Regions from separate parts of the Enterobacter sp. fkY84-1 genome, predicted to be linked through region 4. Evidence: predicted binding sites of a transcription regulator. Region 4 holds the regulator's gene; each other region holds the start of a gene.
The links. Region 4 encodes PhoB, which activates phosphate uptake and scavenging genes when phosphate is short. Its sites were predicted from a motif close to CTGTCATAAAACTGNCNNAT; they were not measured.
Positions count from the first base shown of each region.

Region 1: kdgR (DNA-binding transcriptional regulator KdgR) is a predicted target of PhoB. The motif match lies at 3,565-3,584, and genes of this name have one in related genera.
Region 2: ACEPLT_RS02830 (esterase-like activity of phytase family protein) is a predicted target of PhoB. The motif match lies at 2,533-2,552, and genes of this name have one in related genera.
Region 3: ACEPLT_RS05285 (PhoX family protein) is a predicted target of PhoB. The motif match lies at 3,945-3,964, and genes of this name have one in related genera.

Region 1 is NZ_CP169393.1:2,829,149-2,836,654, reverse strand. Features, by position in the region: gene prc (carboxy terminal-processing peptidase) at 1-998, shown strand, start outside; gene htpX (protease HtpX) at 1,192-2,073, shown strand; gene ACEPLT_RS13610 (MFS transporter) at 2,124-3,497, opposite strand; gene kdgR (DNA-binding transcriptional regulator KdgR) at 3,676-4,467, shown strand; gene ACEPLT_RS13600 (YobH family protein) at 4,534-4,773, opposite strand; gene mgrB (PhoP/PhoQ regulator MgrB) at 4,933-5,076, shown strand; gene ACEPLT_RS13590 (YebO family protein) at 5,151-5,441, shown strand; gene ACEPLT_RS13585 (MBL fold metallo-hydrolase) at 5,466-6,455, shown strand; partial or broken gene ACEPLT_RS13580 (DUF2627 domain-containing protein) at 6,981-7,125, shown strand; gene cspE (transcription antiterminator/RNA stability regulator CspE) at 7,139-7,348, shown strand.
Region 2 is NZ_CP169393.1:597,289-604,794, forward strand. Features, by position in the region: gene ACEPLT_RS02815 (NAD-dependent succinate-semialdehyde dehydrogenase) at 1-1,275, shown strand, start outside; gene ACEPLT_RS02820 (hypothetical protein) at 1,321-1,641, opposite strand; gene ACEPLT_RS02825 (YfaZ family outer membrane protein) at 1,641-2,186, opposite strand; gene ACEPLT_RS02830 (esterase-like activity of phytase family protein) at 2,598-3,956, shown strand; gene yjiA (GTPase) at 4,025-4,978, opposite strand; gene ACEPLT_RS02840 (YbdD/YjiX family protein) at 4,989-5,192, opposite strand; gene ACEPLT_RS02845 (carbon starvation CstA family protein) at 5,289-7,442, opposite strand.
Region 3 is NZ_CP169393.1:1,130,098-1,137,603, forward strand. Features, by position in the region: gene ACEPLT_RS05265 (ABC transporter permease) at 1-68, shown strand, start outside; gene ACEPLT_RS05270 (ABC transporter ATP-binding protein) at 70-1,101, shown strand; gene yahO (DUF1471 family periplasmic protein YahO) at 1,251-1,526, shown strand; gene ACEPLT_RS05280 (TonB-dependent receptor) at 1,712-3,895, shown strand; gene ACEPLT_RS05285 (PhoX family protein) at 4,022-5,995, shown strand; gene pheP (phenylalanine transporter) at 6,099-7,487, shown strand.
Region 4 is NZ_CP169393.1:982,318-989,823, forward strand. Features, by position in the region: gene sbcC (exonuclease subunit SbcC) at 1-2,069, opposite strand, end outside; gene sbcD (exonuclease subunit SbcD) at 2,066-3,271, opposite strand; gene phoB (phosphate response regulator transcription factor PhoB) at 3,459-4,148, shown strand; gene phoR (phosphate regulon sensor histidine kinase PhoR) at 4,170-5,465, shown strand; gene brnQ (branched-chain amino acid transporter carrier protein BrnQ) at 5,875-7,194, shown strand; gene proY (proline-specific permease ProY) at 7,276-7,506, shown strand, end outside.

The sequences.
Region 1 (7,506 bases), 1.8 Mb from region 4:
CCGTGGGTAAAGAGAAGGTGGGTGTCCTGGATATTCCTGGCTTCTACGTCGGGTTGACTGACGATGTGAAAGTTCAACTGCAGAAACTTGAAAAGCAGAACGTCAGCAGCATCATCATCGACCTGCGCAGTAACGGCGGCGGGGCGCTGACGGAAGCGGTTTCACTCTCTGGCCTGTTCATCCCATCTGGCCCGGTGGTTCAGGTGCGCGATAACAACGGTAAAGTGCGCGAAGATGCGGACAATGACGGTGTGGTCTACTACAAAGGCCCGCTGGTGGTTCTGGTTGACCGCTTCAGTGCATCTGCATCTGAGATCTTCGCCGCTGCCATGCAGGACTACGGCCGCGCGCTGATCGTCGGTGAGCCAACCTTCGGTAAAGGCACCGTTCAGCAGTACCGCTCTCTGAATCGGATTTACGATCAAATGCTGCGTCCGGAATGGCCTGCACTGGGCTCGGTTCAGTACACCATTCAGAAATTCTACCGCGTAAACGGCGGCAGTACGCAGCGTAAGGGTGTCACGCCGGATATCATCATGCCGACAGGCACTCAGGAGACGGAAACTGGCGAGAAGTTTGAAGATAACGCGTTGCCGTGGGACAGCATCAATGCCGCGACCTACGTGAAAGCGGGTGATATGACGCAATTTGGCCCTGAGCTGCTGAAGGCGCATAACGACCGCATCGCGAAAGATCCGGAGTTCCAGTACATCCTGAAGGATATTGCCCGATTCAATGCCCTGAAAGATAAGCGGAATATCGTTTCTCTGAACTACGCTCAGCGTGAAAAAGAGAACAACGAAGACGATGCAACCCGCCTGGCGCGTATCAACGATCGCTTCAAGCGCGAAGGTAAACCTCTGCTCAAGAAACTGGACGATCTGCCAAAAGATTACCAGGAGCCGGATCCGTATCTCGACGAGACGGTGCATATCGCGCTCGACCTGGCGAATCAGGAAAAAGAGAAACCTGCCGTACAGCCCGCTCCGGCAAAATAACCTCCCAACAGGCACAAGAGATTGTGCCTGTTTCTTTTTGTTCTTCATCCTTCCGTCAGCCAGATTTTCAATTGTGTAAAGTTGTGTCTTTCTGGTGACTTACGCCCGCCGGATGCTTGAAAATAGCCGCAATACCCATACGATGTGGGTAATCGCATAGTGCGTTTTGTTAAACTGAGGTAAAAAGAAAATTATGATGCGAATCGCGCTCTTCCTGCTCACCAACCTGGCGGTGATGGTGGTTTTCGGGCTCGTGCTAAGCCTGACAGGAATTCAGTCGAGCAGCGTTCAGGGTCTGTTGATTATGGCGCTGCTGTTTGGTTTTGGTGGCTCGTTCATCTCCCTGCTGATGTCAAAGTGGATGGCATTGAAATCGGTAGGGGGTGAGGTTATTGAACAGCCGCGTAACGATATGGAACAGTGGCTGATGAATACGGTGGCTCAGCAGTCCCGTCAGGCCGGGATCGCCATGCCGCAGGTGGCCATTTACCATGCTCCGGACATCAACGCGTTCGCCACGGGTGCCCGTCGCGATGCGTCACTGGTCGCTGTTAGCACCGGACTGCTGCAGAACATGAGCCGTGACGAAGCCGAAGCGGTTATCGCCCACGAAATCAGCCATATCGCAAACGGTGACATGGTGACCATGACCCTGATTCAGGGCGTGGTAAACACCTTCGTGATCTTTATCTCCCGTATTCTGGCGCAGATTGCCGCTGGCTTCATTGGCGGCAACCGTGACGAAGGCGAAGAGAGCAACGGCAACCCGCTGATCTATTTTGCCGTGTCGATGGTGCTGGAACTGGTATTCGGTATTCTGGCGAGCATCATCACGATGTGGTTCTCCCGCCACCGTGAATTCCACGCGGATGCCGGTTCTGCGAAGCTGGTTGGTCGCGAGAAGATGATTGCCGCGCTGCAGCGTCTGAAAACCTCCTACGAGCCGCAGGAAGCGAACAGCATGATGGCCTTCTGCATTAACGGTAAATCCAAATCGCTGAGCGAGCTGTTTATGTCTCACCCGCCGCTGGATAAACGTATTGAAGCGCTGCGCAGTGGGGAATACCTGAAGTAACGCAACAAAACACAATAAGCCGGGCAGGAGAACACTCCGCCCGGCTTTTTTTATGCCTGAACCCTAGGCTGGGTCACCCGCAGGCCGCTGACGATAGCCGCGAGGGTGGCAAGTACACCGGCGGTGAGGAGGGCAACATGGTTGCCGTTCTGGCCTGCGAGGTTAAACATCAGGGCGACCAGCGCTGCACCGGTGCTTTGCCCAAGCAGACGCGCGGTTCCCAACATGCCGCTGGCCCCTCCGCTACGATGGCGCGGTGCTGAGGTGATAATGGTGTGGTTATTGGGGGACTGGAAAAGCCCAAACCCCGCGCCGCAGAGGATCATGCGCCAGATGATGTCCAGATCGGAAGGCGACGAGGGCAGCAATGCCAGTGCGAAAAGGCCTGTCGCCATTACCGCCAGCCCCAGCGCCCCGAGTAAACCGGCGTGAACGCGTTCAATTAAGTACCCTGCCAGCGGGGCCATCACCATGGTCGCCAGCGGCCAGGGGGTGAGCAGCAGTCCGGTCTCCACTTCTGACCGGCCTACCACGCTCTGCAGAAAGAAGGGCAGAGAAACCAGAGCCAGCATCTGGGCGCAAAACGAGCAGACGGACGTGCAAATGGAGAGTGAAAAGAGAGGAATACGCAGCAGATCAACGGGCAGCAAAGGCGCGGGGAGGGTGAGCTGGCGGCGAACAAAGAAGAAGCCGATCGCCAGCAGGGCGATGAGCTCCGCGCCGGTAAGCATCAGCGATTGTCCTTGCGCAAAGCCGCTCAGCGCCGTAATCAGCAGGCCGAAGGTCAGGGCATTCATCACCGCACTCGTCACGTCGAAGCGCGGCATGCTGATTTTGGGACCGTTAGCGGGAAGAAAGCGCAGGGCAAAGAAGATGGCGAGGATACCCAGCGGCACGTTAATGGCGAACAGCCATTGCCATGACGCGACGGAAAGGATCGCCGCCGCAATGGTTGGCCCTGCGGCTGAAGAGACGGCCACAATAAATGAGTTTATCCCCATCCCGCGCCCCAGATGGCGCTGCGGATAAATCAAACGGATCAGCGCCGTGTTTACGCTCATCAGCGCCGCGCCGCCAAAGCCCTGGGCGATGCGCGCAAGCGTCAGGGTATGCAGTGAATCTGAAAGGGCGCAGAACAGGGAGGTAAACGTGAAAACCACCAGGCCACACTGATACACCCGGCGATAGCCGAACATATCGCCCAGGAAAGAGAACGAGAGCAGTGAAACCACAATCGCAATCTGGTAGGCGTTAACAATCCAAATCGAACTGGCGGGTGAGGCATGCAGGTCGCTGGCGATGGTTGGCAGGGCAACGTTCGCAATCGCGCCGTCAAGGACGGCCATGGAGATACCGATAATGATGGTCGCTATTGCGCCATACCGCTGGGGTAAGGGCAGGCCATCGGAAAGATTCTTGTCCATCAGGAGTAAAAAGCTCAGCGTGAAATTATTCTCAGGGTAACTATTTTAGCATTGTTACAGCCGCGATATGTCGCAGATTTGTAACGAAGTAAACGCGGATTGATTGCAGCTGACATGACGGGAACTTATAATAAAAACCAGTTCTGATTTTTATAAAACACTCGCTATGAGGTGGTAAATGGCTATTGCGGATTTGGATAAACAACCAGATTCTGTTTCTTCCGTGCTGAAGGTGTTTGGCATCTTACAGGCGCTTGGAGAAGAGCGTGAAATAGGTATTACAGAGCTGTCACAGCGCGTGATGATGTCAAAAAGCACCGTTTATCGCTTTTTGCAAACCATGAAGTCACTGGGTTACGTTGCGCAGGAAGGCGAGTCTGAAAAATATTCTCTGACGCTGAAGCTGTTTGAACTGGGGGCGCGTGCGCTACAAAACGTTGACCTGATCCGCAGCGCGGACATTCAGATGCGTGAAATCTCTCGCCTGACCAAAGAGACCATTCATCTCGGTGCGCTGGATGAAGACAGCATCGTTTACATCCATAAAATCGACTCCATGTACAATCTGCGCATGTATTCGCGCATTGGGCGCCGCAACCCGCTCTACAGTACCGCGATTGGTAAGGTTCTGCTGGCGTGGCGCGATCGCGAGGAAGTGGAGCAGATCCTCGAAGGCGTGGAATACAAGCGCAGCACGGAACGAACCATTACCAGTACGGAAGCGCTGCTGACGGTGCTCGACCGCGTGCGCGAGCAAGGGTATGGCGAAGATAACGAAGAGCAGGAAGAGGGGCTGCGCTGTATCGGCGTCCCGGTATTTGACCGCTTTGGGGTGGTGATTGCAGGCTTAAGTATCTCTTTCCCAACCTTACGCTTCTCCGAAGAGCGTCTGCATGAGTATGTGACTATTCTGCACACTGCCGCACGTAAAATTTCTGAACAGATGGGCTATCACGACTACCCGTTTTAATCCCTGCTGAAATGAAAAAACGCCGCATCTGATGCGGCGTTTTTTATGCCTCATGAACCTGGCTGATTAGCCGTTATCAATCACGACGGATGTTTTACGCAGTACAGGACATTGGGTTAAGCCAATGATCCCGCTGTCAGTATGCAGATACTGGGCGGTGCTCATTCCTTGTGCGGTTAGGTATTTACACTGAATGCCTAACCCGGCTGCGTTTTCGGTGCTCCCCACAAGCACACCATAGCCCGTTAACAGGAGGCCAATCCAGACAAGGGCCAGTGCAATAATTGTTCGAATGATGAATCGCATTATTACCTCTTTTATCGTTGTTATCGTAATGCTAGCGTAACGTGTCTACGCAATGAAACAAGTGCAGCATTCTTAAAAACCGCGATGGAGGCGCAGTTAGTCCTTGTTTAAGATAAGCGTGATAATCTCGTTACATCAGGTCCTTAGACGGAGTGTGGAGTGAAAAAAATACGCTGGGTAATTCTGATTATCGTACTGATAGCGTGCGTGGTGTTATGGACGCAGACGATCAATGTGATGTGCGATCAGGATGTACAGTTTTTTAGCGGCGTTTGCGCAATCAACAAATTTATTCCGTGGTAATACACATTTTTTCTCAACGTGATTTCCTTCCTTCACGCCAGTGGTAAAATAGACGTTTTTATTGAGGTGGTGAAATGGGTGAGTTACTGAATTCAGGGCTGCTGAATATGGCATCCCTGATGATTTCTTTGGTGGTTCTGCTTGTGGGGCTGGTCATCTGGTTTTTCGTGAATCGGGCCAGTTCGCGTACAAATGAGCAGATCGAACTGCTGGAAGCACTGCTCGATCAGCAAAAACGCCAGAATGCATTGCTACGCCGTCTTTGCGAGGCTAACGAACCGGAAGAGAAAGACGCGCCGAAAGACGCGGTCGCTGAAGATAACAAAGACGAAGACGACTTTATCCGCCTGGTGGCTGAGCGTTAATCTTTTTTGTCCTGGGAGGTGGCTGTGGTCTGGAAAAATCCCTGGTATGACCCCTCCCTGAAACATCATACCCCGAACGGTTTTCGTAATACCCTTCCTGTCGGACATCAACCCGGTGACCTTGACCGTTGGCGTAAAGCGCGCAAAGAGGCCGGTTTACCGAAGCCGCCCGCGCTGGGTTATGACGATTTCATCCGCCAGTGGTGGCAACCGGTTGAGCTTGCGGCATCTCATGAAGATGGGGTGTGGTGGCTCGGACACGCGAGTGTGTTGCTGCAGCTGGACGGCAATATCATCCTTACCGATCCGGTGTTTTCTCGACGCGCTTCTCCGCTGCCTTTCCTGGGACCCCAGCGCAAAACGCCTCCCGTACTGTCTGTCGAGCAACTTCATCAGCTTGATGCGGTTGTCATCTCCCATAATCATTACGATCATCTTGATGACGCAACCATTCGCAGGATCCTCAAGCGCTTTCCCGACGTCTGTTGTTTCGTTCCGTTGGGCCTGGCCGACTGGTTTCGTCGCCGGGGAGCAAAACGCGTGGTCGAACTCGACTGGTGGCAGAGTTTAACCTGGCAGGGGATGACGCTGACCGCCGTGCCGGCACAGCACTGGAGCATGCGCACGCCATGGAACCGCAATCGTTCCTTATGGTGCGGCTGGGTGATGGAAGGACGGCATCACCGTTTCTGGTTCAGCGGTGATACCGGCTATTCGCCTGAGCTGTTGTTGATTCCTGAACGCCTGGGCCAGATAGATGCCGCCGCGTTGCCGATTGGTGCCTATGCCCCACGATGGTTCATGGCTGTTCATCATATGGATCCGCAATCAGCGGTGGCATTGTGGCAGCAGTTGGGTTGCCCTCTGGCGTTTCCAATTCACTGGGGCGTGTTTGAACTGGCAGATGAAGCTTTAGATGAACCTGTGCAGGAGTTAACTGACGCGCTCGATAATTTAGCACCAGTTAATCATTCTTTCAGGATACTGAAAATTGGTGAATATTTATCCTTCTAAACGAAGCGATAAATTGTTGCATATATTCTTGATGTAAACGCGCCTGGGAATGTTTTATTTTTATCGAAACGTTTTGCTTGCCTTCTTTTGATGCAGAGTCATAAAAATTTCATTATTTTGGTGCATAACGCTGTTTATTCGCTGGTGCATTTTAATACAGATGGAAGCGGGTTTTTAACAGTGTTTTTTCTCTGAAACAATTTGGTCGCGTTACAATGATTTAAGCATAACTTTTCACAAATTGTTCTAACTCAATCAGGACGAAAGATTTCTTTTCCTGGTTGCTGGACGGTTCGTAATGAATGAGCTATGTTAAAAAAGTCTTAGATTACAGCGGTTGTGCAAGCAATGCTGGGTCTTTGTTACGCAGCAGGGCTGTCTGTACGCGATGCGCATAATTGTGCAAAACCTGACAGGCACTGTTCGAATTTGTGCGGCGGATCGAGACATGTTTAAAAATGGCTTGCCATATTAAACATAGTGTGTGATAACACGTTTTGGGTCAAACGAGGTACAGTTCTGTTTATGTGTGGCATTTTCAGTAAAGAAGTCCTGAGTAAACACGTTGTCGTTGAATACCGCTTCTCTGCCGAACCTTATATTAGTGCCTCATGCAGTAATGTCTCAGTTTTATCTCAGTTAATGCCTGCGGGCTAAGAAAACACTCTAAGGAATTTTGCAAAATGGCAAAGATTAAAGGTCAAGTTAAGTGGTTCAACGAGTCTAAAGGTTTTGGTTTCATTACTCCTGCTGACGGCAGCAAAGACGTGTTCGTACACTTCTCTGCAATCCAGGGTAACGGCTTCAAAACTCTGGCTGAAGGCCAGAACGTTGAGTTCGAAATTCAGGACGGCCAGAAAGGCCCAGCTGCAGTTAACGTAACTGCTATCTGATCGAACCGCTGCTGACTGAAGTGCCCGGCACTTCACTCTCAGACATAAAGCCTCGCCTGTCGCGGGGCTTTTTTATGTCCCTTATCTTTCAAAATATTACCATCCACGGTCTTGTTAGTAACTTGTTGCAAAGCTGCGAGGTTAGTAGCACTGTTTTG
Region 2 (7,506 bases), 390 kb from region 4:
GATGCGCTTTACCATTCGGACTGGGCGAAAGGCGACATCAATCAGCGCCTGCCGGTGCTGCATAAGCTTGCCGATCTGATCGACGAGCGCACCGAGGAGCTGGCGAAAATTGCCAGTCAGGAGATGGGTAAGCTCATCGAACAGAGCCGTGGCGAAGTGAAGCTGTGCGCGCAGATCGCCCGCTACTACGCCGACAACGCGAAGCAGTTCCTGGCCCCGGTGAAGTATCAATCCGAACTCGGGGAAGCGTGGGTGGAACATCACCCCATCGGCGTGCTGATGGCCGTTGAGCCGTGGAACTTCCCGTATTACCAGCTGATGCGCGTTCTGGCGCCAAACCTGGCGGCGGGTAACCCCGTTATCGCCAAGCATGCCAGCATCGTGCCGCACTGCGCCGAGACCTTTGCGCACCTGGTGCGCGAGGCGGGGGCGCCGGAAGGCGCATGGACCAACCTGTTTATCTCGTCCGAGCAGGTGGCGAACATCATTGCTGACGATCGCGTGCAGGGTGCAGCGCTGACCGGCTCCGAAAAAGCCGGCAGCGTGGTGGCCGCGCAGGCGGCGAAGCACATCAAGAAATCCACCCTTGAACTGGGCGGTAACGACGTGTTCGTGGTGCTGGACGATGCGGACCTGGACAAAGCCGTCAGGATTGGCGTGAATGCGCGGCTCAACAACGCCGGGCAGGTCTGTACCGCGGCGAAGCGCTTTATCCTGCATGAAAAGATTGCCGACGCCTTCCTGAGCAAATTCACCGAGGCATTTAAGCAGGTGAAGATTGGCGATCCGCTCGACGAAAGCACCACGCTGGGGCCGCTGTCGTCGAAAGATGCTCTGGAAACGCTGACCAAACAGGTCAACGAGGCGGTGAAAAACGGCGCGACGCTGCACTATGGCGGCAAGCCGGTGCAGCGCGACGGGAGCTTTTTTGAACCGACGATCCTGACGAACATCTCGCGCGACAACCCGGCGTACTTTGAAGAGTTCTTCGGCCCGGTGGCGCAGATGTACGTGGTGAAAAACGACGACGAGGCGGTCGCGCTGGCGAACGACTCCCACTACGGCCTGGGTGGGGCGGTATTCAGCCAGAATATCGAGCGTGCGAAGAAGATGGCGTCGCGGATTGAGACCGGGATGGTGTATATCAACTGGCTCACCGATACCGCGCCAGAGCTGCCGTTCGGCGGCGTGAAGCGCTCCGGTTACGGACGCGAGCTGTCGGATCTGGGGATCAAAGAGTTTGTGAACCAGAAGCTGGTGGTGGTGCGTCAGTAAGAGGCCATAAAAAAAACCTGCCAACCGGCAGGTTTTTTTATGGAGTTATTGCACTTCGATCTTGTCCCAGCCGCTTTTGAACATGCAGCTGTCAACCAGCGTATCCCGGCGATATTCATTCGCGTCTTCAACCGTGTAGCTCGTGGAAATATCCTTTTTCTTTTTCGATTTGTCCGTTTTTTCCGAGCTCGAACCGGTCACCACGTTATCCGGGGGAAGATCGATCAGCGCCTGCGCTTCGCATTCCGTGAGCTTTTTATTCATTTCCGCATCGCTGACGCCCGGTTTCACCCATTTGTACTGGACGCAGCCGGTGAGCATCAGCGTGAGGCTCAGAACGCAAAGCGCGGTCATGCGGTGTTTCATCAGAAGGTGACTCCACCGCCTACATATGCGCCGTCAATCAGCGTGTGGCCAGGGCGGCCGTCCTTGCCATCAACGCTCACGTGGCGGTAGCCCACTTTCAGGGTCACTGGCGTAATCGGCGTCCAGCTTACGCCGCCGTTGGCTTCCACGTAGTTTTTCACGCTGTTGTTCAGCCCTTCTGGCGCCACGTAGCCTTCACCGTACACGTGGATGCTGTCGGTCAGGGCAACGTTCACACCGCCGCCGATCGGGAACGCCACGCCGTTATCGCCTTTCTTCGGGCCGATGTAAATGGCTTTGGCACCCGCATTCAGCATCACTGGGCCCACTTCCAGGTTGTAGCCTGCGCCCACGCCGCCGGTCTGGGTACCGTCATCGGTGTTTTTAAGCCAGTTGCTTTCGGCATACAGGCCGGATGAGGATTTCCCCATCTCGAGGTTAAGGTTGGTAAAGTTTTTACCCTGCTCAATGCTGCCGCCCATTGCCAGAGCGGAACCCGAGAGGGCGGTCAGAGCAGAAAGAAGAAGGATATTCAGTTTTTTCATGTTTTATGCCTCGTCATTAAATTCATCTGGGGGCACCTTAACAAGCGATGTTTATGACTGCAAATGTGATGAAGGTCGCTGTTTTATGCTGATATTGTTAACTTTTTTATTTGAAATGTTGCATCGATGTTTGATTGTCGAGGTGTCAACGCGTGATGTTCGGACGTTTAGGCACCGTTTAATTTTTTGACTAAACATAAACTGAACGAGGAAGGGATAGTGATTAGAGGTGAATTAATTGGGTTTCTAATAATTTCCAGAAGTATTTCAGATGTCACACAATACAACACAACCTTACATTTCAGGGCAATGAATATACGTTCACCCGCGCACGCCGGTTGCCTTTCTATGTCATTTTTCTGACACGTTTATTCTTTACGTTGTTGGCTTCACTCACTGGACACTAACAATATGAAAAGAAAAATTATTCCTGTGCTTATCGGTTGTGCGCTCTCTTTCTCTGGCCTGGCTGCGCAGCCTACCGCTGAGCGCTATATCGTCAGCTTCCCTGACGGCTCCCATGTGAAATACAGCGGCGCGTTTGCCGATGCGTTCCCGAACGGGCTTCCGGTGGGGATTGGCTCTGGCCTGCTGTTTACGGGCAAGCAGGGCGATGCCCTGACGTTTGCGACCGTGACCGATCGCGGTCCCAACGCCGATGCGCCAAAAATGGGTAAAAACGAAGCCAAAATCTTTGTTACGCCGGATTTCGCGCCGCTCCTGATGACCATCCGCGTCCAGAACGGCAAAGCGGAGGCGGTTGATGCCCGCCCGCTGCACGACGATAAAGGCGAGATTAACGGTCTGCCGCTGCAAAGCGGCGTGATTGGCTCCACCAATGAAGTGGCGTTCAGCGACACCCTCAAGGTTCTGAAAGGTGATAACCGCGGACTGGATACGGAAGGCATTACGCCGGACGGCAAAGGCGGCTACTGGCTGTGCGACGAGTACGGCCCGTTCCTGATTAACGTCGACAGCAAAGGCAAGATCCTCGCGATCCACGGGCCGCAGGCCGCGGAAGGGGAAAAATCTATCGCGGGCGGTCTGCCAAACATCATCAAATGGCGCCAGCCCAACCGGGGCTTTGAAGGCCTGACCCGGATGCCGGACGGGCGGATTATCGCCGCCGTGCAAAGCACGCTGGACATCGACGGGAAGAGCAAAAAGCAGGCGCTGTTCACCCGTCTGGTGAGTTTCGACCCGGCGACCGGCAAAACCGCGATGTACGGTTACCCTATCGACAGCGCGGCCTACGACAAAAACAGCGATGCCAAAATCGGCGACATCGTGGCGATCGATAATCAGCACATCCTGCTGATTGAGCAGGGAAGCGATAAAAACGACGGGATGCGTAACCTGATTTACAAGGTGGATCTCAGCAAGGCGAGTGACCTGACCGCCTTCGACAAGCCGGGCGAATATCCGGAGTTTGATGATGAGAAAACCCTGGCGCAGCGCGGCATTACCCTTGCGGCAAAAACGCAGGTGGTCGATCTTCGCGCGCTGGGCTGGCAGCAGGAGAAGGCTGAAGGACTGGCGCTGATCGACAGCAAAACGCTTGCGGTGGCGAACGATAACGATTTTGGCGTGAAGGTCGCGATGCAAAACCCGGTCGAGGGCAAGAAGCTTAAGGATTACCGGGTGAACGCGGAAGGCAAGCTGACGCTGGATGATAAACCGGTGGAAACCACGCTCAGCGTGAAGCCGCTGAAGAAGCCGGAGTCCGACAGCGAGCTGTGGATTGTGACGCTGCCGGAGGCGGTGAAATAAGTTTACCGCTCACCCCTCTCCCCATAGGGGAGAGGGGATTGTTCGGATCGCATAGTTAAGCGGGGAGGCTATTTCTTCAGCCCCGCAAACGCCGCCCGAATCTCCTCTTCCGGCAGTTGGATGCCTATAAACACCATCACGCTGTGCGGCGGTTCATCGCCCCACGGTCGGTCCCAGTCGGCGCTGTACAGGCGCTGCACGCCCTGGAACAGCAGGCGGTTGGGCTCGCCGTCAATCCACAGCATCCCTTTGTAGCGCAGCAGCTTGTCGGCAAACGACAGCAGCAGGTTCTCCATTACGCGGGAGACTTCGCTGATATCCACCGGATAATCCAGCTCCACCACAATTGACGCCACGTCGTTTTGCTTGTCTCCCATAAAGTGGAAGCGCGGTTTCGCGGTGACATTCTCCTCCAGCATAAAGCCGTTGGTGTTGAACAGCTGGGACAGGTCGATATCGCCGTGCGTCACCGTGTAAATTGGCGCGCGGGAGTTGATGCGCGTCAGGCGCTCGCGAAGCTTAACGCTTTCGCCCGCCACGTCGGTTTTGGTCAGCAGGATGCGGTCGGCGTAGCCCACCTGAGACTGGGCGATGGTGAACTGGTTCATCTGCTCGTCCGCGTGGACCGCATCGACCAGGGCAATCACGCCGTCCAGCAGGTAGCGCTGGCAGAGGATTTCGTGAGAGAAAAAGGTCTGAATAATCGGGCCGGGGTCAGCCATGCCGGTGCACTCGATCACCAGACGGTCAAAGTCGATTTCACCGCGATCGCGGCTGTCGAGCAGGTCCAGCAGGGCGTCTTCCAGCTCGTTAGAGCGGGTGCAGCAGATGCAGCCGTTGGTCAGGGTTTTGATCTGCGTGGCGCGATCGCCAATCAGCTGGTCGTCTACGGAGACTTCGCCAAATTCGTTTTCGATGACGGCGATTTTGAAGCCGTGCTGCTCGTTCAGAATGTGGCGCAGCAGGGTGGTTTTACCGGCGCCGAGGAAACCGGTCAGCAGGGTAACGGCAATCGGGGTCATGGTCTCTCCTTTAGCAGCAGCGGACGCCGCCTTCTCCACTTCCGCCGTAGCGCGCTTCCTGACGCTCGCGGAAGAATTCGGTGTAGGTCATGTATGGCTTATCCGGATGGTTGGTCTTCATATGCTCAACGTAGTTGTCATAGTCCGGAATGCCAATCAGCATTTTCGCCGCCTGACCGAGGTATTTTTTTGCTTCGCCTAAGTTACCAAACATAACGTGTCCTGATAAGAAAAAGCCCGGTGGCGCGCAGCGATCCGGGCCTACAGTACCGTTGTAGGGCGGGTCAGCGCAGCGCCACCCGCCATTGTTTTAGTGGTGTGAAGAGGTCTTCACGCCGCCTTCCGGCACCGGCACGTACGGGGTTTCTTTATCCGTGCGGCCTTCAGCGTTACGCACTTTCAACCAGGTGTTGATGCCGTAGAAGATAATGCTGTATACCACCACCAGGAACAGAATGCTCAGACCCGCGTTGGTGTAGTTGTTCACCACGATATGGTTCATGTTGGCAATCTGCTGGGCAGTCAGGTCTGCGCCGCCTGCGGCAATCTTCTCTTTGTACTGGTTAGCCATGAAGAAGAAGCCTTCCAGCTGCGGGTTGGCGCTGAACAGCTTCAGGCCAAGCGCCCAGGTGGTGCAGAGCAGCAGCCACAGCGCAGGCACCACGGTGACCCAGATGTATTTGGTGCGCTTCATCTTCACCAGGACCACGGTGCCGAGCACCAGCGCCACGGCAGCCAGCATCTGGTTAGAGATACCGAACAGCGGCCACAGGCTCTTCACGCCGCCGAGCGGGTCGACAACGCCCTGATACAGCAGGTAGCCCCAGAGGCCGACGCAGCCCGCCGTACCCAGAATGCCCGCCACCAGAGAGTCGGTTTTCTTCAGGAACGGCACGAAGTTACCGAGCAGGTCCTGCAGCATGAAGCGGCCCGCACGGGTACCGGCATCCAGCGCGGTCAGGATGAACAGCGCTTCGAACAGAATACCGAAGTGGTACCAGAAGCCCATGTCCGCCCACGGCAGCACTTTGTGGAACACGTGTGCGATACCGACGGCCAGCGTCGGTGCGCCACCGGCGCGGTTCAGCACGGACGGTTCGCCGATGTCCTTCGCGGTCTGCATGATCTGCTCAGGCGAAATCACGAAGCCCCAGGAGCTGACGGTCGCCGCCGCGTGTGCGCTGGCGTCTTTCAACTGCGCCATAATCAGCGCCGCGTTGTCGCCGCCCATCTCATGCAGGTTAGGCATAGTGATGCCGAGACCCGCCGGTGGGGTGTTCATCGCAAAGTACAGACCCGGTTCGATGATGGACGCGGCAACCAGCGCCATGATCGCTACGAAGGACTCCATCAGCATCGCGCCGTAGCCGATCAAGCGTGCGTCTTTCTCGTTCGCCAGCAGCTTAGGCGTGGTACCGGAGGAGATCAGGGCGTGGAAGCCGGAGACCGCACCGCAGGCAATGGTGATGAACAGGAACGGGAACAGGGCGCCTTTCCACAGCGGGCCGGTACCGTCGATGTACTGCGTTACCGCAGGCATTTTCAGATCCGGGTTGATCAGCAGGATGCCGATCGCCAGACCGACGATAACGCCGATTTTAAGGAAGGTGGCCAGGTAGTCACGCGGGGCCAGAATCAGCCAGACCGGCAGCAGCGCGGAGATAAACGCATAGCCAATCAGCGCGAAGGTAATGGTGGTGTCCTTGAAGGTCAGCGCCGGACCCCAGTACGGGTCGTGCGCAATCACGCCGCCGAAGTAGATGGAGGCGACCAGCAGCACGATACCAATCACCGACACTTCACCCACGCGTCCCGGACGCAGGAATCGCATGTAGATCCCCATGAACAGCGCAATCGGTACGGTAGAGCAGACGGTGAAGACACCCCACGGGCTTTCGGCCAGCGCTTTCACCACGATCAGGGCCAGCACCGCAAGGATGATGATCATGATCAGGAAGCAACCGAACAGGGCGATAGTTCCCGGCACGCGGCCCATCTCCTCTTTGACCATCTCACCCAGAGAGGCGCCGTTACGGCGAGAAGAGATAAACAGCACCATAAAGTCCTGCACCGCACCCGCCAGCACCACGCCCGCCAGCAGCCAGAGCGTACCCGGCAGGTAGCCCATCTGCGCGGCCAGTACCGGGCCGACCAGCGGGCCCGCACCGGCGATCGCGGCAAAGTGGTGACCAAACAGCACGTAGCGGTTGGTTGGCACGTAGTTCAGGCCGTCATTGTTAATGACCGCCGGGGTGGCACGCGTCGGGTCGAGCTTCATGACCTTCTGCGCGATGTATAAGCTGTAGTAGCGATAAGCCACAAGATAGACTGAAACCGACGCGACCACGATCCACAGGGCGCTTACGTGTTCGCCCCGGCGTAATGCGACAACCGCCAGACAAAAAGCGCCGAGGATCCCGAGTAAGGCCCAGGGCACGTGCTTCAGTAGTTTTTTAGTATCCATAGTAAGACCTGGTTTTTTATGTAAAGAAAAAAGGGTCAGGGTTCGTTGTGAGGAGGTATTGATT
Region 3 (7,506 bases), 150 kb from region 4:
TGATCCTGATTTCCCTCCCGCTGACCGCCATTCTCTATATGCAGTCGAAGAAAATTGCAGGGCTATGACATGCTTGAATTAACCGCCATTTCTAAATCGTTTGCTGATGTGCAGGTGCTCGACAGCTTAAACCTGAGCGTTGCGCCGGGGAGCAGAACGGCCATTGTCGGGCCGTCGGGGTCAGGTAAAACCACGCTGCTGCGTATTCTTGCCGGGTTTGAGACGCCCGACACCGGTCGTATTGTTATGCAGGGGAGAACCCTGTTTGATGAAAACCGTTTTGTCCCTGCCCACCAGCGCGGGATCGGTTTTGTGCCTCAGGAGGGCGCGCTGTTCCCGCACCTCAACGTGGCAGACAACATTGCCTGGGGGCTGGACGGGACCCGCCACGAAAAACGCCAGCGCGTTGAGGCGCTGATGGAGATGGTTTCGCTGGACAGGCAGCTCGCCACGCACTGGCCTCACGAGATTTCCGGCGGACAGCAGCAGCGCGTGGCCCTTGCCCGTGCGCTGGCCCAGCGTCCTTCACTGATGCTGCTGGATGAACCGTTCTCGGCGCTGGATACCGGCCTGCGCGCCATGACGCGAAAGGCCACGGCCGATCTGCTGGCCGAAGCGGGCGTGGCCTCGATTCTGGTTACCCACGATCAGAACGAAGCGCTCTCCTTTGCCACGCAGGTTGCCGTCATGCGTTCCGGACGCTTCACGCAGGTCGGGACGCCTTATGAGGTTTACACCCGTCCCGTTGACGAAGAGACGGCGCTGTTTCTTGGTGATGCGCTGATCCTGCCTGCGCAGCTCACCGCGGGCTACGCCCTCTGCGCGCTGGGTAAGGTGCTCACAGACAACCCGCTGGCGACAGGGCAGGGCAGAGTGATGCTGCGCCCGGAGCAGCTGAGCGTGACGGCATGCGCCTCACATGAAAGCCCGATCTCCATTCTTGATGTGGATTTTACCGGTCACCTGTCGACGCTCACCCTTGGGCTTACCGGACAGCCGCAGCCCGTGACCCTCAAGACCGTCAGCCAGCCAGGATGGAACCCGGGCACGGCGGTTCGCATTGATATTGCTGGCACCGCGCGTGTATTCGACTATTCTTAATATTCATTAATAATTTCATGCAATGGACTGTTATAAAAGAATTTTCCAGAATATATGGCATTTCCTGAGATTCTCTACCATGCTCATAAAACCTCACCATCATGCGTGAGGTTTTTCGTAGTTGCTGATTAATCTCAAGGAAAAAGGTTATGAAAAAGACGACTGCTATTTTGTTGGGAACGGCGTTACTGTTTACGACCAATGCTTTTGCTGCCCAACTGCTGACTAAAAATGAGTTCAAGAAAGTCGAGTCTCAGTATCAAAAAATCGGTACGGTAAGCACTTCAAATGAAGTATCGGTTGATGATGCAAAAAAAGAACTGATTGAGAAAGCCGATAAGCAAGGCGCGGATGTTCTGGTGCTCACCTCAGGGAACACCAACAATAAAATTCACGGTACGGCTAATATCTACAAGAAAAAATAACGTCATTGCAGCCACCCCATTTTGGGGTGGTTGTTCCTCATCCTGTCTCCCCACCTCTTCCTGTTGTTCGTGGTTACGCTTGCTAACGCATGGATAATGCGTATAGTTCTCATTTGCATTGCTATCAGTACATTCTAAGGCCTGACAACGGGCTATTTTTGCGCGCACTTTCAAATGAGTTAACGATGAACAACACCAGAATACACAAAACGCTGCTGGCGCTCGCCGTTGGCGCGGTAACGCATTCCGCCTTCGCGGCAGAGGATAAAAAAGAAGACACCCTCGTTGTGCAGTCTGCACCTGCCGGCGACTTTAAACCCGGTGGCGACCAGCTGGTACCGGCCTTCCTTGACGGACAGGTGGCGAACGGCGGGCGTATGGGGATGCTCGGTCAGCAGAACGCCATGGACGTGCCGTTCAACATCATCAGCTATACCTCGAAGCTGGTGGAAGATCAGCAGGCGAAAACCATTGCTGATGTGGTCGCCAACGACGCGGGCGTACAGTTCGTTCAGGGGTACGGCAACAGCGCGGAAACCTACCGCATCCGTGGCCTGAAGTTCGACGGCGACGACATGACCTTTGGCGGACTGTCCGGCGTGCTGCCGCGTCAGGTGGTGGATACGCAGATGGTTGAGCGCATTGAGATCTTCAAAGGGGCAAACGCCCTGATGAACGGCGCGGCGAGCTCGGGCGTGGGCGGGATGATCAACCTTGAGCCAAAACACGCGGGCGAACTCCCGCAGGCGAAAGTGGGCGTCGACTACACCTCGGACTCCCAGATTGGCACCACGCTGGATGCGGGCCGTCGCTACGGCGACAGCGACCAGTTTGGCGCGCGGGTGAACCTCGTGCATCGTGAAGGGGAAACCGGCGTACCGAACGACCGCCGCCGCACCACGCTGCTCTCCACCGGCCTGGACTACAAAGGCGACCGTTTCCGCACCTCGCTGGATCTGGGTTATCAGAAGAAAACCTTCCACGGCAGCCCGACCAGCGTCAATATTTCGGCGGTGGATTTCGTGCCCGAGCCGCCGAAAAACGATCGTAACTTCTCGCAGAAGTGGGCCTACAGCAACATCGAAAACGAATTTGGGATGTGGCGCAGCGAGTACGACATCACCGACGGCTGGACCGCCTATACCGGCCTGGGCGCGCAGCACGCGCACGAGGAAGGGATCTACAGCGCGCCGAAGCTGCTGGATAAAAGCGGTAAAGCAACGGTCAGCCGCCTTGATACCAACCGCATCAGCGATTCCGTCAGCGGCATGGCGGGCATTCGCGGTAATTTCAATACCGGCTTCGTCTCGCACAAGGTCAACGTTGGCTATTCTGCGATGACCAAAAATGAAAAGATCGCGTGGAAAATGTCGGCGACGAAGGATAACCCGACCACCAACATCTACCACAACACCGGCGTCGATATGCCGGACAGCACCAATCTCAACGGCTCAGGCGGGAAGTACAGCGATCCGCTGACCAGCGGGCGCACCCGCACCCAGGGCTGGCTGTTGAGCGATACCCTGGGCGTGCTGGACGACAAGCTGCTGTTCACTGCTGGCGCGCGCCATCAGAAGGTGGTCATTCGCGGGTATAACAAAGTTACCGGTGCGGAAAACGCGGCAGACGGCTTCGACGGCAGCCGCTGGATGCCAACCTACGGCGTGGTCTACAAGCCGTGGGAAGACATCTCCCTCTATGCTAACCACACCGAAGCGCTGCAGCCGGGCAAAACCGCGCCTAACACCGCCACCAACTACGGCCAGAGCACCGGCATCGTTCACTCTAAGCAGAACGAAGTGGGCGTGAAGGCGGACTTTGGGCGCGTGGGCGGATCGCTTGCGCTGTTTGAGATCAAGATGCCGTCGGCGATCCTCGACAGCAACAATCACTACGGCCTGGACGCCGAGCAGCGTAACCGCGGCGTGGAGCTGAACGTCTTCGGCGAGCCGATGCTCGGGATGCGCCTCAACGCCAGCGCCACCTGGCTGCAGGCGGAGCTGACCAAAACCAAAAACGGCGTAAATCAGGGCAACGATGCCATTGGTGTCCCGAACTTCTACGCCGTGCTGGGGGCAGAGTATGACATCAAGCCGATTGATGGCCTGACGGCGACCGCCCGCGTCAACCACTCTGGCGCGCAGTACGCCGATCTTGCCAACACCAAAAAGATCGACAGCTACACCACGCTGGATCTGGGGATGCGCTATCGCTTCGCGGTGAACCACAATGCAAACCAGATGACGGTGCGCGCGGGCATCGACAACGTGACCAATGAAAACTACTGGGCCAGCGTGGACGATTCCGGCACCTACATCACGCAGGGCGAGCCGCGTACCTTTAAGGTCTCGGTTGGCTACGAGTTCTAAGCGTTCCACCTCGTTATCCGGGGCAGGGACGCCCCACACCTCCGCCGTTGTGTTATAAAATTGTAATAAAAGCTTCTTAGACTGGTCGCCGACTCCTTACCTCTTGGCCAATGACAGGAAGCCGCTATGGGCAGACCCCTCAAATCCGTTTTTAAAAAAGAACATCGCGACGACATCGCTAACCGCAGCGCGAACCCGGTATTCTCCGAGGTGGCAGAGGTGTTCCTCTCCCGCCGTCGTTTTCTCCAGATGGGCGCCGTGGCGGGCGCTGCCGTTTCATTCCCCTTTCTGATCAAACCCGAAAATGCGATTGCCGCGGTATCAAAGCCTTCTGCACTGGCAAAAGCGGTTTCCCTGGGCTTTACCAGCATCGACGTCTCCACGGAAGATACGGTGAGGGTGCCGGAAGGCTATATTGCCCGCCCGTTCTATCGCTGGGGTGACCCGACGGGGATCAAAAACAACATGCCGGCCTTTAAGCCGGATGCCAGCAACACCGCGGACGAACAGGCTGCGCAGGCGGGCATGCATCATGACGGCATGGCGTGGTTTAGCCTGCCGCAGGGGGAGCAAAACCCGGAGCATGGCCTGCTGGCAATGAACCATGAGTACATCGACAACGGGATGCTGTTTACCGACGGTACGGCGAACTGGAGCCTCGACAAGGCCCGCAAGGGGCAGAACGCGATGGGCGTGTCGGTGGTGGAAGTGAAAAAATCGGGCAGCGACTGGCAGGTGGTTCGCCCGTCTTCGTATGCCCGCCGCATTACCGTCAATACGCCGATGCAGCTTACCGGCCCGGCGCGGCATCAGGACTTAATGAAAACCGCCGCCGACCCGCAGGGGGAGCGCGTGCTGGGCACCATGCAGAACTGCGCCAACGGCCATACGCCATGGGGCACCTATCTCACCTGCGAGGAGAACTGGTCGGATATTTTTGTCAAAAAAACCGATCTCAACCCGCTGGAAAAACGCTACGGGATCAGCGACAGCGATGAATCCTACCGCTGGAACGAGGTGGACGAGCGATTTAGCGTTGATAAAACCCCTAACGAACCTAACCGCTTCGGCTGGGTCGTGGAGATCGATCCCTATAACCCGACCTCCACGCCGCGCAAGCACACCGCCCTGGGCCGCTTCAAGCATGAGGGGGCGGCCGTCACGCTTGCCGCCGATAGCCGCGTGGTGGTCTATATGGGGGACGACCAGAAGTTCGAGTACATCTATAAGTTTGTCTCGGACAAAAAATACGATCCCGCGAACCGTGAAGCCAATATGCAGCTGCTGACGTCCGGCACGCTGTACGTTGCCCGCTTCAACGAAGACGGGAGCGGCGACTGGCTGCCGCTGATCTTCGGGCAAAAGGGTCTGGATAAGAGCAACGGGTTTGAAAACCAGGGCGATCTGCTGATTAAAACCCGCCTGGCGGCAGACGCCGTGGGGGCAACGAAGATGGATCGCCCCGAGTGGATAGCGGTCGACCCGCACGCCAGCGGCAGCGTCTACTGTACGCTCACCAACAACAGCGATCGCGGGAAGGAGGGTAAGGCACCGGTTGATGCTGCCAACCCGCGCGCTAATAACGTGTTTGGTCATATTATGCACTGGCACGAAGAGGGGGCCGATCCTGCTGCCGCTCGCTTTAAGTGGGATATTCTGGTGATGGGCGGGCGGACCGACAGCGACGATCCGAAGGCTAAAGGTTCCATGCAGGGGGCGGCCTTCGGCAGCCCCGATGGCCTGTCGTTCGATCATCAGGGCGTGCTGTGGATCCAGACCGACGTCTCTTCCAGCACCATCAATAAGAAAGCCTACGAGGGGATGGGCAATAACCAGATGGTGGCCACCATTCCGGGCACCAACGAGTATCGTCGTTTCCTGACCGGACCGCGCGGGTGTGAAATCACCGGGATTGCGTTTACGCCGGATAACCGGACGCTGTTCATCAACATTCAGCATCCGGGGGAGGGCGGGGATGATATCACCGACCCTGCTAACCCTCGCGCTGTTTCCAACTGGCCAGACGTGAACCCGAACGGACGCCCGCGTTCCTCAACGGTGGTCATCGTCAAAGCGGACGGCGGGATCATCGGCTCATAACCTTGCATCGCCGGGGGCATGCCGTGCTCCCGGCGTTAAACTTGCTACCGCCAGCATGAAGTGTTAAAACGTGCCCCTTCTAAAAAAGAGACAGGGGTAGGACGTGAAAGACGCGTCATCCGCTTCAGGCCATGGTAGCGCTGAAGCCTCGTCGGATCAGAATCCGACGCTGCAACGTGGTTTGCAAAATCGACATATTCAGTTAATTGCCCTTGGCGGCGCAATCGGTACCGGGCTCTTTCTCGGCATCGGCCCCGCTATTCAGATGGCCGGTCCTGCGGTGCTGCTGGGTTACGGTATCGCCGGGATTATCGCCTTCCTGATCATGCGCCAGCTTGGCGAGATGGTCGTTGAAGAGCCGGTGTCAGGCTCATTCGCGCATTTTGCCTATAAATACTGGGGTCCGTTCGCAGGCTTCCTCTCCGGCTGGAACTACTGGGTGATGTTCGTGCTGGTGGGGATGGCGGAGCTGACCGCCGCCGGCATCTACATGCAGTACTGGCTGCCGGACGTGCCCACGTGGATCTGGGCGGCGGCCTTCTTCATCATCATTAACGCCGTTAACCTCGTCAACGTGCGCCTGTATGGTGAAACCGAGTTCTGGTTTGCGCTGATCAAGGTGCTGGCGATTATCGGCATGATCGGCTTCGGCCTGTGGCTGCTGTTCTCTGGCCACGGCGGCGAGCGCGCCACGATCGATAACCTTTGGCAGCACGGCGGCTTCCTGGCAACCGGCTGGAAAGGGCTCATCCTCTCGCTGGCGGTGATCATGTTCTCCTTCGGCGGGCTGGAGCTGATTGGCATCACCGCCGCGGAAGCGCGCGACCCGCATACAAGCATTCCGAAAGCGGTTAACCAGGTGGTGTACCGTATCCTGCTGTTCTATATCGGCTCGCTGGTGGTGCTGCTGGCGCTCTACCCGTGGGTGGAAGTGAAGTCAGACAGCAGCCCGTTCGTGATGATTTTCCACGATCTGAACAGCAACGTGGTGGCTTCTGCGCTGAACTTCGTCATTCTGGTGGCGTCGCTGTCGGTCTATAACAGCGGCGTTTACTCCAACAGCCGCATGCTGTTTGGTCTCTCCGTGCAGGGTAACGCGCCGAAATTCCTCACCCGCGTCAGCCGTCGCGGCGTGCCGGTGAACTCGCTGTTCCTTTCCGGGGCGATTACCTCGCTGGTGGTGCTGATCAACTATCTGCTGCCGAAAGAGGCCTTCGGCCTGCTGATGGCGCTGGTTGTCGCTACGCTGCTGCTGAACTGGATCATGATCTGCCTCGCGCACCTGCGATTCCGCGCCGCGATGCGCCGCAAGGGGCGCGAAACGCAGTTCAAGGCGCTGCTTTACCCGGCGGGGAACTACCTCTGTATCGCGTTTCTGGCGTTGATTCTGGTGCTGATGTGCACCATGGATGAGATGCGACTTTCAGCAATGCTGCTGCCGGTATGGGTGGTGTTCCTGTTTATCGCGTTTAAGCTCTCACGCAAAAAGTAGCCCGTTTTTCTCCCTCTCC
Region 4 (7,506 bases):
CGTTCCTGAAGCACGCCGTGCTGCGTTTGCTTCTCCTGCCACTGCGCGAATTCCGCTTCGCGGGCCTGAAGCCAGGCGGCTTCCTGACCCTCTTCAGGTGCGTTAAGTGAGAGCGCGAGCAGGGCATGTTCCAGCGCCTGCCGCGTGGCCGCCAGCTGCTGCTGATACTGCCGCTCCTGCGCGTCCTGTTCGTTGAGCTGGTTCTGCAGGGTGAGACGCTGACTGAGCTGATAAAGCTGGCGCTCGTACTGTTCCTGTTCGTTCAACCATGGCGCGATATCGTCCTGAATATTCAAGGTAATGTTCAGGGACGTGCAGGCCGCCACCCACTCTTTAGTGAGCGCTTGCTCTTCCTGAGAAAGCGTCTGCGCGTCGTCTGTCTCGCGCTGGATCTGCTGAGTCAGGGCATTGACCTGTCCCAGCACCAGCAGGCCTTCCTCTTTAAGGGCGGCGACCTCTTTTTCCAGGGCATCACGGCGGCGCTGGTTATCCGTCAGCTCAAGTGACTGATATTGCTCAACGGCCGGATGTTCGCAGGAACCGCACAGCGGACAGGGTTTGCCTGCCTCAAGCCGGGAGCGGTAATGCTCCAGCTTCTTAATTGTTGCTTCGGTTTCGCACAGGGCTTTCAGGTCGAGATAGTGCTGGTTTTTCTCTTTGTACTGCTGGCGGCGCAGGGTCAGCGTTTCATTGAGTTTATTTTGTTCGGCCTGCGCCTTCTGCACGTTTTCACCGCTCTGGCGCAGGCGCTTTTGCAGCGGCTGATAGCGGGCATGCAGCGACGTCAGCTGCTGGCGCAGCGTGCGGGACCTGGACTGCTGCTCCATGGCCGCGCTGACCTCATCCGCCGTCAGCGTCAGCGCGTTTTCCGGCATCGCAGCCAGCCTGTTGCGTAATTCACCTATCCGCGCAGCAAGCGAGGCTAACTGCGTTTTATCGCGGTTAAGCTGCGAGAACTGGGCGCGCCAGCCTGCAATCTCCTGGCCTAACAGACGATAGCGCTCGTGCTCCGCCAGCCACTGCGCCAGCGCCGTCAGTTCGGTCTGAAGCTGCTCGTGGTTACGCAGGGCGGTATTGCGAATACGTGAACGCAGCGCGGTTCTGGCTTGTAAGCGAGTATTTACTTCGATAATTCGCTGCTGCGTTTGTGCCAGACGCGCGGTTTGCTCCTGCTGATGTTCCCAGAGCGGTCGCAGCTGGGCGGCGGGCAGAGCGAGCTGCAGTTTTGCCAGCTCAGGCGCAGCGTCCGTCAGCGCGTGTTGCGCCTGCTGCTGCATCGCGGCGGCGCGCTGTTGCTCGCGCACGAGCTCATCATGGCGCGTAAGCCACTGAAAATGTTTCTGTTGGTTTTGCTGCTGTTCCAGCAGGGTTTTCTCTGCGTCAGTAAGTGCCTGCAAACTTTGCTGTAACTGCTGCTGTTGTTCTTCGCTCAACAGCACGACGCCCGCCGCCTGCGCCTCGCACTTTTCAAGCACGCTGCGGGCCGCTTTGTGTTTCTCAAACACCATGGCGGAAATCTGACCGTAGATTTCGGTGCCGGTCAGCTCTTCCAGCAGCTCGGCGCGATCGCTCGGCTTGGCATTAAGGAAGGCGGCAAACTGCCCCTGAGAGAGCAGCATCGAGCGGGTAAAGCGCCCGTAGTCCAGCCCGGTGAGTGCGGCGGTTTGCTCCAGCTTATCCGTCACTTTGTCGGCCAGGATTTTGCCATCTTCGCAGCGCGCCAGCTCCACGCGCGGCGCCTGCAGGTTACCGTCCGGCTGGTTGCGCGCCCGGTTCTGGCTCCAGAAGGCGCGATAGGCGATGCCTTTTACCTCGAACTCCACTTCCGCCAGACATTCGGCGGTGTCGCGGGTCATCAGGTCATTTTGCGCCTGGGAGACTTTATTCAGGCGCGGCGTTTCGTGATAAAGCGCCAGACAGATGGCGTCGAGCAGGGTGGTTTTACCTGCCCCGGTTGCGCCGGTGATGGCAAACAGCCCGTTGCTGGCAAACGGCTCAGCGGTAAAGTCAATTTTCCACTCGCCCTTGAGGGAGTTGAGATTTTTCAGGCGCAGGCTCAGAATTTTCATGCGTTTTCTTCCTCATCATTGAGCGCATGCAGGGTATGGCTGAACAGTTCGCTGAGTCTTGCGCGCTTCGCATCGTCAATCTCCTCCTGTGAGAGCCTGCGTTCAAATACCTCTTCGACCCCCAGTTCACTGAGCGTTTCGCGTTGAGCGCTTAGCAGAATTTTCTCGCGCTGCTCGCGGCTGCGGCGCACCAGCAAGACCTCTACCGGCAGGTCTTCGGTCAGCGCCTGGATTTTCCGCTGCATATCGTGCAGGTAGTCGTCGGTGGTGATTTCGATGTCCAGCCAGATGGGGGGATCTTGCTCGACGCCGCGCCACTGCTCCAGCTGGGCGGTGATGGCATCGAGATCGCCTTTCAGGACCGCCAGCGGTTGAGTTACGGGCACCTCCAGCGTGTCGACGGCGCTGAGTTTGCCCTCGCGAAAGCTCACCAGATGCACGGATTTGGCTTTGCCCGTTTCGTCAAAGCTGAGCGAAAGAGGCGAGCCGCAGTAGCGGATGTGCTCGCAGCCGCCGACGATCTGCGCCCGGTGGATGTGCCCGAGCGCAATGTAGTCGGCTGGCGGGAAGTGCTGCGCCGGAAAGGCATCCAGCGTGCCGATATAGATGTCACGCACGGCGTCACTTTTACTGGCCCCGACGGTGGTGAGGTGCCCGGTCGCAATCACCGGAATCGGCTGGTCACCGCGCAGGGCACAGGCTTCGGCGTGCTGCTGGCGGTAATAATCGGCGATCGCCTGTAACAAATGCTGCTGCTTTTCCGCGCCCGACAGCCCCGCCTGGCTTTGCACGATGTCGCGCGGACGCAAAAAGGGAATCGGACACAGTACCGCCCCGGGCGACCCGTCGCGCTTTTTCAGGATCTGCGGGGCGTGCCCGGCGCTGGCGACGACGGTGGTATTGAGAAACGCCAGGATGTCGCGGGATTCGTTAAGCGTCGCGACGGAATCATGGTTGCCGGCGACAATCACCAGATGACAGCCGGTTTGCTGCAGATTCACCACGAAGCGGTTGTACAGCTCACGGGCATAGCTCGGCGGCGAGCCGGTATCAAAAATATCTCCCGCCACGATAATCGCGTCCACCTCATGCGTCCGGGCCGTTTCCAGCAGCCAGTTCAGGAACGCTTCATGTTCAGCCGCACGGCTTTTGCTGTAAAAATTTTGACCCAGATGCCAGTCCGAGGTGTGAAGTATGCGCATAGCTGATCCGTGGCAAAAAAGAGAAAGCAGGATTATAAACGTTCAGAGAAGGGAAAATAACCGCTGTAATAAAACAACAGTTTGCCATTTATAGTGGTACTGTTTTTCATAAATCTGTCATAAATCTGACGCATAATGGCGCCGAATTACAAACTTGTAACGTAAATAAGATAAGACAGGGCAAAGTATGGCGAGACGTATTCTGGTCGTAGAAGATGAAGCTCCAATTCGTGAAATGGTGTGCTTCGTGCTCGAGCAAAACGGCTTCCAGCCGGTTGAAGCGGAAGATTATGACAGCGCAGTGAACCAGCTGAATGAACCCTGGCCCGATCTGATTCTGCTGGACTGGATGCTGCCCGGCGGCTCCGGACTGCAGTTTATCAAACACCTGAAGCGTGAAGCGCTGACCCGCGACATCCCGGTTGTGATGCTTACGGCGCGCGGAGAAGAAGAGGATCGTGTGCGCGGTCTGGAGACCGGCGCGGACGATTACATTACCAAACCGTTCTCCCCCAAAGAGCTGGTGGCCCGCATTAAAGCCGTGATGCGCCGTATTTCGCCGATGGCGGTGGAAGAGGTGATTGAGATGCAGGGGCTGAGCCTTGATCCGACTTCTCACCGCGTGATGACCGGTGAAAATCCCCTCGACATGGGGCCTACCGAATTTAAACTTCTGCACTTCTTTATGACCCACCCGGAACGCGTGTACAGCCGCGAGCAGTTGCTGAATAACGTCTGGGGAACTAACGTGTATGTCGAAGACCGGACGGTTGACGTACATATCCGCCGCCTGCGAAAAGCGCTGGAACTGAGCGGCCACGATCGCATGGTGCAGACGGTCCGCGGCACGGGTTATCGTTTTTCTACCCGTTTCTGAACAATGACAGGAGTGTGACGCGTGCTGGAACGTCTGTCATGGAAAAGGCTCGTCTTTGAACTGATCTTATGCTGTATTCCGGCCTTCATTCTGGGGGCCTTTCTTGGACATCTGCCGTGGTTTCTGCTGGCGTCGGTCACCGGGCTGCTGATCTGGCATTTCTGGAACCTGCTGCGCCTCTCCTGGTGGCTGTGGGTTGATCGAAGCATGACGCCGCCGCCCGGAAGCGGCAGCTGGGAGCCGCTGCTGTACGGTCTGCACCAGATGCAGATGCGAAATAAAAAGCGCCGCCGCGAGCTGGGAAGCCTGATTAAGCGTTTTCGCAGCGGTGCGGAGTCGCTACCGGATGCGGTCATTCTGACCACCGAAGAAGGGACGATCTTCTGGTGTAACGGCCTGGCGCAGCAGCTGCTGGGCCTGCGCTGGCCGGATGATAATGGCCAGAATATCCTCAACCTTCTGCGTTATCCCGAGTTTACGCTGTACCTGAAAAAGCGTGATTTTACCCGTCCGCACAATCTCAAGCTCAATAACGGTCGCCATCTGGAGATCCGCGTGATGCCCTACAGCGATAAGCAGTGGCTGATGGTGGCGCGCGATGTCACCCAGATGCACCAGCTGGAAGGGGCGCGCCGCAACTTCTTCGCCAACGTCAGTCACGAATTGCGTACCCCGCTGACCGTGCTTCAGGGCTACCTGGAGATGATGCAGGAGCAAACGCTGGAAGGTGCGCCGCGTGAAAAAGCGCTGCACACCATGCGCGAGCAAACGCACCGGATGGAAGGCCTGGTGAAGCAGCTGCTGACGCTCTCGAAGATTGAAGCGGCACCCACGCTCGCGCTGAATGACACTATTGATGTGCCGATGATGCTGCGGGTCGTGGAGCGTGAAGCGCAGACGTTAAGCCACAAAAAGCACCACCTGACCTTTGAGGTCGACAACACGCTAAAGGTGCTGGGCAGTGAAGATGAGCTGCGCAGCGCTATCTCCAACCTGGTGTATAACGCGGTAAACCATACGCCGGAAGGGACGGAGATCGTGGTGCGCTGGCAGCATACTCCAACGGGGGCCGAGTTTAGCGTGGAAGACAACGGGCCGGGGATCGCGCCGGAGCATATTCCGCGTCTGACCGAGCGCTTCTATCGCGTGGATAAAGCGCGATCGCGGCAGACGGGCGGAAGCGGCCTGGGGCTGGCGATTGTGAAACACGCGGTGAATCACCATGAAAGCCGTCTCGATATTCAGAGTACCCTGGGTAAAGGAACCCGCTTCAGCTTCGTGATCCCGGAACGATTAATTGCCAAAAAGATCGCCTGACGGCAGGTGTGTCATTTTACCTTTCCACGGGTCAGCCATCGCTGGCCCGTTTGCTTTGCAGTCAAGCGAAACGCGTGTGAATTTTATACGGCTGGCTGTTTTTTGTTCGCATGATTAGCCATGGGTTTTTCTTATAATTAGCGTATTGTGCTGGAGTGTGTTTTCATGCTGGCATATTGTTCTGGTTTTACGATCCCACCTTGCCTTTAAACGTTATAAGCGTTTAAATTGCCCCCCAGATACTGTCAGACCGACTGTATTTGCGTGGTAAATCGAAAAACTATTCTTCTCCACGCCAGGACGGGAGCATATCCCGCTAAAATTGAGCAAATTTTCGGCTGTATCGTCCCGTCAGGGGCAGCGAAAATCTCAATGTTTTCAACACCACATCCACAGGCAGTAAGGTTTTATGACCCATCACTTAAAATCGCGTGACATCATCGCGCTGGGCTTTATGACATTTGCGCTGTTCGTTGGCGCAGGCAACATCATTTTCCCTCCAATGGTTGGCTTACAGGCGGGTGAACACGTCTGGACCGCCGCGTTTGGTTTCCTGATTACTGCCGTGGGTCTGCCGGTGCTGACCGTCATCGCGCTGGCGAAAGTCGGCGGCGGTGTGGATAGCCTCAGCACCCCGATTGGCAAAGTGGCGGGCGTTCTGCTGGCTACCGTCTGCTACCTGGCCGTGGGTCCGCTGTTTGCCACCCCGCGTACCGCGACCGTTTCCTTCGAAGTGGGTATTGCTCCGCTGACCGGTGACGGCGCGATGCCGCTGTTCATCTACAGCCTGATCTATTTCGCTATCGTGATTCTGGTTTCCCTCTATCCGGGCAAGCTGCTGGATACCGTGGGTAACTTCCTGGCTCCGCTGAAAATTGTGGCGCTGATTGTTCTGGCGGTGGCGGCTATCGTCTGGCCTGCAGGCCCGATTAGCGACGCGATGGACGCCTATAAAAACGCCGCGTTCTCTAACGGCTTTGTGAACGGCTACCTGACGATGGATACGCTGGGCGCGATGGTGTTTGGTATCGTTATCGTTAACGCCGCGCGTTCCCGCGGGGTGACCGAAGCGCGTCTGCTGACCCGCTACACCATCTGGGCTGGCCTGATGGCCGGTGTAGGCCTGACGCTGCTGTATCTGGCGCTGTTCCGCCTGGGCTCCGATAGCGCGATGCTGGTCGATCAGAACGCCAACGGTGCGGCTATCCTGCACGCCTACGTCCAGCACACCTTCGGTGGTGCAGGCAGTATGCTGCTGGCGGCGCTTATCTTCCTGGCCTGCCTGGTTACCGCGGTTGGCCTGACCTGCGCCTGTGCTGAGTTCTTTGCGCAGTACCTGCCGCTCTCTTACCGTACCCTGGTGTTTATCCTTGGTATCTTCTCCATGGCGGTATCCAACCTCGGTCTGAGCCACCTGATTCAGGTCTCTATTCCGGTACTGACGGCAATCTATCCGCCGTGCATCGTGCTGGTGGTGCTGAGCTTCACCCGCCCGTGGTGGAACAACTCCTCACGAATTATTGCGCCAGCCATGTTTATCAGCCTGATTTTTGGTATCCTTGACGGGATTAAAGCATCAGCGTTCGCTGAAATTCTGCCAGCCTGGACACAGCGTCTGCCGCTGTCCGAGCAGGGTCTGGCCTGGCTGATGCCTACCGTTGTTGCACTGGTTCTGGCGGTTATCTGGGACCGTGCTGCAGGGCGTCAGGTCGCATCGAACGCCCATTAATCAACGGCAACAAACTGTTTAACCACGGGGCTTAAGGCCCCGTGGTTTTTTGTTTTTTTCGTGTTGAATGGCAAGATTTAAATGGAAAGCACTAACAAACTTAAACGTGGATTGAGCACGCGCCACATCCGCTTTATGGCGCTGGGCTCTGCTATTGGCACCGGTCTTTTTTATGGCTCGGCAGATGCCATCAAAATGGCCGGTCCAAGCGTGCTGCTGGCGTACATCATCGGCGGCGTGGCGGCGTATATCATCATGCGCGCCCTCGGCGAAATGTCGGTTCATAACCCCTCTGCCAGCTCCTTCTCGCGC